DNA from 3 places in the Pseudomonas sp. DSP3-2-3 genome. Region 2 is predicted to be linked to each of the others. Evidence: predicted binding sites of a transcription regulator. Region 2 holds the regulator's gene; each other region holds the start of a gene.

Region 1 (3,208 bases), on a different contig from region 2:
CCGATCACCATGAATACGTCGTCAGGTCTGCACAAGGCCGCGCGCGCCGGTGCCGGGATCGCGATGATGCCGGACGCACTGATCGAAGAAGATTTGCAGAACGGCCGCCTGATTGCGCTGTTGCCTCAGTACCAGCTCCCCTGTCGCCCGATGCATTTGATGTATGCGCAAGATCGCTACCGTTCGCCGAAATTGCGTTGCTTCGTGGATTTCGCCATGGAGCTGTGGAGCAGGCCCGCATCTGCCGAAACAGTGCGACCTGATCCACGATCCACGGCCTTTAACGCGCCGCATCACCCCAGCGATATTCATGGGTGATGTCATCGAGCTGGGACTTGAGTTCCGCCTCCAGCACAAAATCCGCCGCCGCCAGCGTATCGTCCAGTTGCTCAGGACGGCTGGCGCCAATGATCGCAGAGGTCACCAGCGGATTGGCCAGCACCCAGGCCACTGACGTCGTGGTCATCGGTTTACCGGCCTGGGTAATCACTTCCTTGAGTTTGGCGATGCTCTGGAATTCCCGCTCGTGCCAGTAGCGCTGCTGGTACATCTCGCCAGCCTTGCCTACCGTTGCCGTGAATCGACCCTCGGCAGGCGCCTTGTCGTGGGTGTGCTTGCCGGTGAGCAATCCGCCAGCCAAGGGGTTGTAGGGAATCACTGCCAGACGTTCTTCACCAGCCAGCGGCAACAGCTCGCGTTCGATCTGGCGGAACAGCAGGTTGTAGCGCGGCTGGACGGACACGAAGCGGGTCAGCTTGAGGAAATCGGCACGACCCAGCATGCGTGCCAGCCGATAAGCCAGAAAATTCGAGACGCCGATGTAACGCGCCTTGCCGTGGCGGACGATGATATCCAGCGCTTCGAGAGTTTCTTCGAGCGGCGTGCCTGGGTCGTCCGAATGCAGCTGGTAAAGATCGACGTAATCGGTGTTCAGGCGCTTGAGCGACGCTTCAATGGCGCTGAGCAAGTGCTTGCGTGAAGCGCCGCGCTGCCACGCCTGCTCGCCCATTATCCCGCACGCTTTGGTGGCCAGAATGTAATTGTCGCGCTTGCCCTTGAGCCAGCTGCCGACGATTTCCTCGGTGCGGCCGACGCTGTCCAGTTTTGCGCCCAGGGGATACACATCAGCGGTATCGATGAAATTGACCCCGGCCTCGGCCGCCCGGTCGATGATCTGGTGCGACACCTGCGCGTCGGTTTGCAGCCCAAACGTCATGGTACCCAGACACAGTCGGGAAACACTGAGGCCAGTGTTGCCGAATTGACGGTATTGCATGGTGTTTCTCCTCGGATTGGAAAGACAACAACTGACTGACGCACGCCGACCCAGCAGTAATGCCTGGTCACGGTTGCTTGCGAATGTGGACCTTTGATCACGCCGATTGATCGCACAGCTTTTTTTATGGCTATGTGCCATCATCCTGCCTTGAACGTCCCTACTTCGGCCTGACAGGTCATAAGGAGCCTGCATGCCAGTGACTGATGATGAACGCTGTTGCAAACGATCAGACGACCGGTCCCCCCTTGGGCCTAAAGTCTGGATCGGCAGAGCAGATAACTCATTGATCGCATTATTTCGAATGTGTGACTGTTCAAGGATTGAACCATGATGCCCGGCCAAAACGCTCGTTCATCCCAAAAAGTCCATGTGCCCTTCCTCTGGCTTCCACAACTTCCCGCCATTGCCGCTGCAATCGTCACGCTAACGCTTGATGGCCCAACGCGTCAAAGCCTGGCCTTCGGTGCTGCAATACTGGCCATTGGTTTCGCTGCCTGCTGGTGGAGCACCCGCTCACAACGCGCCCGAATCAATGAAGCTGTCGCCAGTGCTGTTGCGTTGCACGAGCAGCAGGCCAGCGAAAACCCTACGCTGAAATCCGCGGCACAACTCAATGAAGTGTTTCTCGGCGCAATGCCCATCTGGGCCAAGCAGGTTGAAAGCTCGCGCCAGCAGACCGAAACCGCAATCGTCTCGCTGGCCACCCGGTTCACCAGTATTTCTTCGCGTTTGCAGGATACCGTTCACGCCTCTCAGCAGGCTGCGGGTGAACTGTCCGGACACAGCGCCGGTGGCGCACAACATGCGCTGGCCCAGAGTGACGGCGAATTGGTGCAAGTCATCGACTCGCTGAAGGCGACGCAAACCAGTCGCGATGAAACCCTGACGCAAGTGCGCAATCTGACCGCCTACACCGGTGAGCTCAGGACAATGGCTGCCGACGTGGCGGCAATCGCCGCGCAAACCAACCTGCTCGCGCTCAATGCCGCCATCGAGGCAGCTCGTGCCGGAGAAGCCGGACGTGGCTTTGCCGTGGTCGCTGACGCAGTGCGCAGCCTGTCGAGCAAATCCAGCGAAACCGGACAACAGATGTCCGCCAAAGTCGACATCATCAACAACGCCATCACCCAACTGGTGCAGGCAGCCTCAAGTGGCGCCGACCAGGACAGCAACTCTGTTGCGACCTCGGAAAGCAGCATCCAGCAGGTACTGGAGCGTTTCAAGACCGTCACCCAGCGCCTTTCCGAATCCGCTGAAATGCTGCAACAGGAAAGCTTTGGTATTCGGGACGAACTCACCGACGTTCTGGTCAGCCTGCAATTCCAGGACCGGGTCAGCCAGATCCTGACTCACGTGCGCGACAACATTGATTCGCTGCACGCGCATCTGCAGCAGGTCAGCCAGTCGCCAGAACAGACCGAACCCCTCAATGCCCGCGATTGGCTGGCACGAATGGAAGCCACCTACGCCACTGACGAACAGCGTCACACCCACCGTGGCGGCACTGGCGCACAGCAGAATTCACAGGAAATTACCTTCTTTTAAGGAGAGCCTCATGGCTAAAAGTGTATTGGTTGTCGATGACTCCAGCAGTGTTCGGCAGGTCGTCGGTATTGCCTTGAAAAGTGCCGGTTATGACGTGATCGAAGCCAGTGACGGCAAGGATGCGCTGGGCAAGCTCAATGGTCAGAAAGTACACCTGATCATCAGCGATGTGAACATGCCCAACATGGATGGCATCACCTTCGTCAAGGAGGTCAAGAAGCTGGCCAACTACAAATTCACGCCGATCATCATGCTGACCACCGAATCCCAGGAATCGAAAAAGCTCGAAGGCCAGGCCGCTGGCGCCAGAGCCTGGGTGGTCAAGCCTTTCCAGCCCGCGCAGATGCTGGCGGCAGTTTCCAAGCTGATCCTGCCCTGACAACG
Region 2 (3,208 bases):
TCTGGTGAGCATGGACAGTTTTCGCATCGGCGCTCAGGAGCAACTCAAGACTTTGGGTCGCATCCTCAATGTGCCGGTGACGCATGTCGATCCAGGCCAGTCGCTGGCTCAGGCACTGGAGCCGCTGCTGCGCAAACGCGTGGTGTTGATCGACACCGCAGGTCTGCAAGCCAGCGATCCGGCCCTGCGCATGCAACTCGAAAGCCTCGCCGGGCGTGGCATCAAGGCGCGTAATTATCTGGTGTTGGCAACGACCAGTCAGAAGCAAGTGCTGACCGCGGCCTACCACAGTTACAAACGTTGCGGTCTGGCCGGGTGCATCCTGACCAAACTGGACGAAACCGCCAGCCTGGGCGAAGTGCTCAGCCTGGCGATCAGTCATGAGCTTCCTGTTGCCTACCTGACTGACGGACCGCGAATACCTGATGATTTACACCTTCCGCGTCGGCACCAATTGGTGACTCGTGCGGTCAATGTGCAGATGCAGGAAGAGCCTAGCGAAGAAGCGATGGCGGATATGTTTGCCGACCTGTATCACAACCCCAGCAAGCGGGTGGGTTAGGTGAAACGAACTACTGGAATTTACCTGCATCGATGGTCTGCCACGCATTGTTCCTCAGCGAACGTGCAGCCCCCAATGTGGCTTGGGTCTACGCAAGACAAGGTAATGAAATAACATGGGCAGCATGCATCCCGTACAGGTGATCGCGGTGACCGGCGGCAAAGGTGGCGTCGGTAAGACTAACGTGTCAGTGAACCTCTCGCTGGCCTTGGCCGAGCTTGGCCGGCGCGTCATGCTGCTGGACGCTGACCTTGGCCTGGCCAATGTCGACGTGTTGCTGGGGCTTACGCCCAAGCGCACCCTTGCCGATGTCATTGAAGGCCGTTGCGAATTGCGCGACGTACTGCTTCAAGGGCCGGGCGGGATTCGCATCGTGCCAGCCGCTTCCGGCACGCAGAGCATGGTGCATCTGACGCCGGCGCAGCATGCCGGTCTGATTCAGGCTTTCAGCGATATTGGCGATAACCTTGACGTACTGGTCATCGATACGGCCGCCGGCATTGGCGAGTCGGTGGTGAGCTTTGTGCGGGCCGCCCAGGAAGTCTTGCTGGTGGTGTGCGACGAACCGACCTCGATCACTGACGCCTACGCGCTGATCAAGCTGCTCAACCGCGACTACGGCATGAATCGCTTCCGGGTCCTGGCCAACATGGCCCAGAGCCCGCAGGAAGGCCGCAACCTGTTTGCCAAGCTGACCAAAGTGACCGACCGTTTCCTCGATGTTGCCCTGCAATACGTCGGCGCCGTGCCTTACGACGAGTGCGTGCGCAAGGCGGTGCAGAAGCAGCGTGCCGTTTACGAAGCGTTCCCGCGTTCCAAATGCTCCCTGGCCTTCAAGGCCATCGCGCAGAAAGTCGACACCTGGCCGCTGCCGGCCAATCCGCGCGGTCATCTTGAGTTCTTCGTCGAGCGACTTGTCCACCAGACATTTGCGGGGCCTGTCCAATGACAGCCAGCGGCTATCAGATGTATAGCAAGACCTCCAAGAACTCTCAGTACGAGCTCATCGAGCGCTATGCGCCGCTGGTCAAGCGCATCGCCTATCACTTGCTGGCGCGTTTGCCGGCCAGTGTCCAGGTCGAGGACTTGATCCAGGCCGGGATGATCGGGCTGCTTGAAGTGTCGACCAAATACGACTGCACAAAAGGCGCGAGTTTCGAAACCTATGCGGGTATCCGGATTCGTGGCGCGATGCTCGATGAAGTGCGCAAAGGTGACTGGGCACCACGTTCGGTTCACCGCAATACGCGCATGGTCAGTGACGCAATTCGCTCAATTGAAGCTAAAACAGGTCGTGACGCTAAAGATCACGAGGTTGCGGCCGAACTCCAATTGAGTCTCGATGATTATTACGGGATTTTGAACGATACCCTGGGCAGCCGCTTGTTCAGTTTCGACGACCTGTTGCAGGACGGCGAACATGAAGGGCTGCACGAGGACGGCGCAAGCGGTTCGCTTGAGCCGTCGCGGGATCTGGAAGACGAACGTTTCCAGGCCGCGTTAGCAGATGCGATTGCCAATTTGCCAGAGCGCGAGCGACTGGTGTTGGCGCTGTACTATGACGAGGAGCTGAATCTCAAGGAAATCGGTGAGGTCCTTGGGGTCAGCGAGTCGCGAGTCAGCCAGTTACACAGCCAGTGCGCAGCTCGTTTGCGAGGGCGTTTGGGAGAGTGGCGAGCGCGTTGACAGGTATGGCGCATCCGTAGGGTTGCGCTGTGCGTGTAAGCCGGCTGTGCAAAGCGTTGTGTGGGGAGATGGACAAGGCGGGAACCGGTCATTGGCGCTACTGCGAGCTGTTGGAAGGTGGTTTACCTCTCTGGCGGCAAGTCGAGCTGCTGCCCGGTTTCTTGACTGTTGATTTACCAAGCCCGTCGTCGTTTTAGTACAGCCGATGTGAGCTGTGCCGGTATTGATTGAACAGCGCGTTCAGGTGCTGAACGCGTTAAAGACTGCTTGGAGGTCGAATTGGACAAGAACATGAAAATCCTCATCGTTGATGACTTCTCAACGATGCGGCGGATCATCAAAAACCTGTTGCGTGATTTGGGATTCACCAACACGGCCGAAGCCGATGACGGACTCACCGCGCTGCCAATGTTGCAGAGCGGTGCTTTCGACTTTCTGGTCACTGACTGGAACATGCCAGGCATGTCCGGCATCGACCTGTTGCGTCAGGTGCGCGCCGATGAACGACTCAAGCACCTTCCGGTGCTGATGGTCACGGCCGAAGCCAAGCGCGACCAGATCATCGAAGCGGCCCAGGCTGGCGTCAACGGTTATGTCGTGAAGCCATTTACGGCCCAAGTGCTGAAAGAAAAGATCGAAAAGATCTTCGAGCGCGTCAATAGCTGATGTTTGCCGCGAGGGCGCTATGGAGCATAAAGAGACATCTCAGGGCGACTTTGAGTCAACCCTGAAAAAACACGCGCATGAGCTGGTGATGTGCCTTGAAAAAGGCCGTTTCGGCGAAGCCGTGCAATTGATCCATGAGCTGAACCAGACGCGTGATCGCGGCTTGTATCAGGAAGTCGGCAAGCTCACCCGCGAGCTGCACAGCGCGATTGTCAATTTCCAGATTGACCCGAACATGCCTCAGGCCGAAGAAGTGTCCCAGATCACGGATGCTACCGAGCGTTTGTCGTATGT
Region 3 (3,208 bases), on a different contig from region 2:
AGGCTGGCCCAGTTGCGTGCGCTTGGGATCGACAAAGCGTGCGCCGGGGATGTGTCCGGCGTCATACCGGGCGCTGCTGGTCAGATCCACCAGAATCAGCTCCGGCGCGTCGAGGCGTGCCAGCAGGTCGCTGGGCTCGATGACCAGCGGCAGGCTAGAGAAGACGGACATGTGCAGCCTCCAATATCGGAAAAAGAGGCGAATTGTAGCCCAGCTGTCAGGCTTTGCGACCACTAAAGCTGGTCATCGCCCGCTCGATGCACTGACAGGTTTTTCCGAAAGCTTGTACGGATATCTCCGAAAGCGGCCCGCCGCCCTGGTCGGCGAACACCAGCATCACCACTTTGCCATTGCTGCTCAGGGAGCGAATCAACCAGTGCTGACCCTTGAACAAGCCCCTGATACTGCCCGGCAGCAACGCCGAAAACTGATCGATGTTGGCTGGCGTCATGCGCAGTTGAGTGGGTTGCGCGAGCAAGCGCTGCAACACCGTGCTCTCCTTTATATACAGCACGGTTTCTGCGGCTTCCTTCTGCAAGCCACCGATCTGGTGAACCCGCAGCATGGTTGCCGTCTTGTCCGTCATCATCAGCATGACTCGCTGCATGCCGCAGGACAGCAAGGCGTCGCGCGAAGAAGTGGTCAAGTGCATGGCGTTGTTGAACGGGCTCGGCTCGATCAGCAGCTCGGCACAGTGTTTGCGCCAGACTTGCAGGGCTTCGGCAGACGGCGGCGGGGCCGGCAGCATGCCGCGATGGACCCGACGCGCGTCCCACGGCCAGAGCAGCGCTTCGGCCGGATGCCATGTTCCCGGAGCCGCGTGATGCAGGGCACTGCTCACGGCGTTCTGATGCACCTGTTGTTGCACGGTATCCAGCGGTTGTTGCAGATACAGGCTGGTCAACAGCTCCCAGCGCAGGCAATGCGGGCTGTCCCAGGCTTGCTGGGCCGCGAGCGCCAGACCGTTGCCCAGCAACACCGTATTGGCGGGCTGATTCAGCCAGCGATGCAAATGAGGATCGGCGTCCATGAGCTGTTGCTGGAGCAGCGGGTCATCATTGTTGCGGGCGATGCGCATGGCTTTCACCAGTTGACGCCGTTCGCTGATCAATAGGCGATAACCCAGTGTCACCCACAGCGGCAGGTGCCAAAGCTCGGCCATGGCGACGCACAGCTCCAGCAGGCTGACGCCAAACAATTGCTTTTCCACGAGGCGAGACGACTCGCCTTGATGGATGACGCGCATTTCCCATTCATCGAGCAGCTTGGGATACGTCAGTGCCATCGGCCACAAAGGCGAGAGAAACAACAGGCTGCCCAGGTGAATATCCTGCCAGAGCCGCGCCAGACGTCCGGCGAACAGACCGTTGGCCTGCTGCGTAGCGTGCTGGCTGACCAGCAGCAGCTGGCGAAACGTGGCGGGCATCTCATCTGCTTCCAGCGTCGGCAGGCGATTGAGCAGCACTTCGGTGCGCGCCAGGCCCAGACGATTGATTGCTACCTCAAGACTTTCCGCCGGCTCCGCCAGTTTGTTGGTGTGGTGATTGGCCTCGCGCATGACGCTCAGGACCAGCGCCGGGCTGTCCTGGACCATGTCGGCGATATCACGCAGGGAACGGCGGCTGTCGTTGAGTGCCGAGCGCACGCGTTTGTGATTGGCCGCAGGCACCGGCAATGCAACGCCATCGAGCTGTTTGACCCAGGCGTCGAGGGTCTTCGGAACGGGTAGCGGTGTCGAGGTATCTGGAGGCATGCATCAGGCCTGTACGACTGGATATTTTAGGCAGTATGGACTGCGAAATTTCAGGGTAAGACATCAGGTCGCGGGCCGCCGTTCAAGGCCCGGCTGGCTTTTCCTCATAGCGGCCTATAGTCTGGCCCACATATGCCGATAAGTAGAAGAAGAGTTTCACGAACTTCCGCAACATGTCCCTGAATCCGACTTGGTAAGTAGTTTCTACCTATGGCTAAAATTATCGGCATCATTGTCGTTTTCGCGAGCGTGCTCGGCGGATACGTTCTCTCCCACGGCAAGATTGCAGCACTGATCCAGCCCTTCGAGGTTCTGATCATCGGTGGTGCGGCATTGGGCGCGTTCCTGCAAGCCAACCCCGGCTACATGACCATGCACGTGTTCAAGAAGTCGCTGAAAATGTTCAGCACGCGCTTCACTCACGCGTATTACCTTGAAGTCCTGGGCCTGGTGTACGAGATCCTCAACAAGAGCCGCCGCGAAGGCATGATGGCGATTGAAGGGGATATCGAAGATGCAGCGGCCAGCCCGATCTTTGCCAAATATCCGGGCGTGCTCAAAGACGAGCGGATGACGGCGTACATCTGTGATTACCTGCGCATCATGTCCTCGGGCAACATGGCTCCCCATGAACTGGAAGGCCTGTTCGACATGGAACTGCAAAGCATCAAGGAAGAGCTCGGGCATCCCTCCCACGCCATTACCGGCATCGCCGACGGTATGCCCGGTTTCGGTATCGTCGCGGCGGTACTCGGTATCGTGGTGACCATGGCCTCCCTGGGTGACGGCGACAAGGCTGCCATCGGTAACCACGTAGGTGCGGCACTGGTCGGTACGTTCTTCGGTATTCTCGCGGCCTACGGCTTTTTCGGCCCGCTGGCCACGTCCCTGGCCCACGATGCCAAGGAAGAGCTGAACGTCTACGAAGCCATCAAGGCATCGCTGGTGGCTTCGGCGTCCGGCATGCCGCCGTCGCTGGCCGTCGAGTTTGGTCGTAAAGTCCTGTACCCCGCGCACCGGCCCAGCTTCAGTGAGCTGGAGCAAGCGGTTCGCGGTCGTTAAGCCATGGAAAATAATCAGCCGATAATCATCAAGCGCGTCAAGCGCTATGAAGGCGGACACCACGGCGGGGCATGGAAAATCGCCTTCGCCGACTTTGCTACCGCGATGATGGCGTTCTTCCTGGTGCTGTGGCTGATGTCGTCGGCCACGCCCGAACAGTTGCTGGCCATTGCCGGTTACTTCAAAGACCCGGTGGGGTTTTCCGACAGTGGTTCGCCTTACGTGATCGACCTCGGCGGTTCGCCGGAGATGTCGCCAGACCAGACCCTGAACCCCGAGATCAAATCCACGCCGACCCCCGATAACGTACCCATCGAATCCGACTCGGCAGAAGCCAAGGCCGAAGCGGTCGAGCAGGAACGCCTGGAAATGCTTCTGCAAGAACTGCAGAAC

What was found. Region 2 encodes FliA, which starts transcription of late flagellar genes. Its sites were predicted from a motif close to CTAAAGTTTNNNNNNNNNNNGCCGNTAA; they were not measured.
Region 1: a site for FliA is predicted at 1,531-1,558, ahead of ACP7E4_RS14100 (methyl-accepting chemotaxis protein). Genes of this name have one in related genera too.
Region 3: a site for FliA is predicted at 1,868-1,895, ahead of motA (flagellar motor stator protein MotA). Genes of this name have one in related genera too.

What each region holds. Positions count from the first base shown of each region.
Region 1 is NZ_JAFCXH010000010.1:170,742-173,949, reverse strand. Features, by position in the region: gene ACP7E4_RS14110 (LysR family transcriptional regulator) at 1-318, shown strand, start outside; gene ACP7E4_RS14105 (aldo/keto reductase) at 281-1,276, opposite strand; gene ACP7E4_RS14100 (methyl-accepting chemotaxis protein) at 1,607-2,824, shown strand; gene ACP7E4_RS14095 (response regulator) at 2,835-3,203, shown strand.
Region 2 is NZ_JAFCXH010000006.1:202,608-205,815, reverse strand. Features, by position in the region: gene flhF (flagellar biosynthesis protein FlhF) at 1-562, shown strand, start outside; gene fleN (flagellar synthesis regulator FleN) at 678-1,511, shown strand; gene fliA (RNA polymerase sigma factor FliA) at 1,508-2,248, shown strand; gene ACP7E4_RS09845 (chemotaxis response regulator CheY) at 2,540-2,914, shown strand; gene ACP7E4_RS09840 (protein phosphatase CheZ) at 2,934-3,208, shown strand, end outside.
Region 3 is NZ_JAFCXH010000021.1:47,812-51,019, forward strand. Features, by position in the region: gene rhdA (thiosulfate sulfurtransferase) at 1-171, opposite strand, end outside; gene ACP7E4_RS21680 (HDOD domain-containing protein) at 218-1,753, opposite strand; gene motA (flagellar motor stator protein MotA) at 1,964-2,815, shown strand; gene motB (flagellar motor protein MotB) at 2,819-3,208, shown strand, end outside.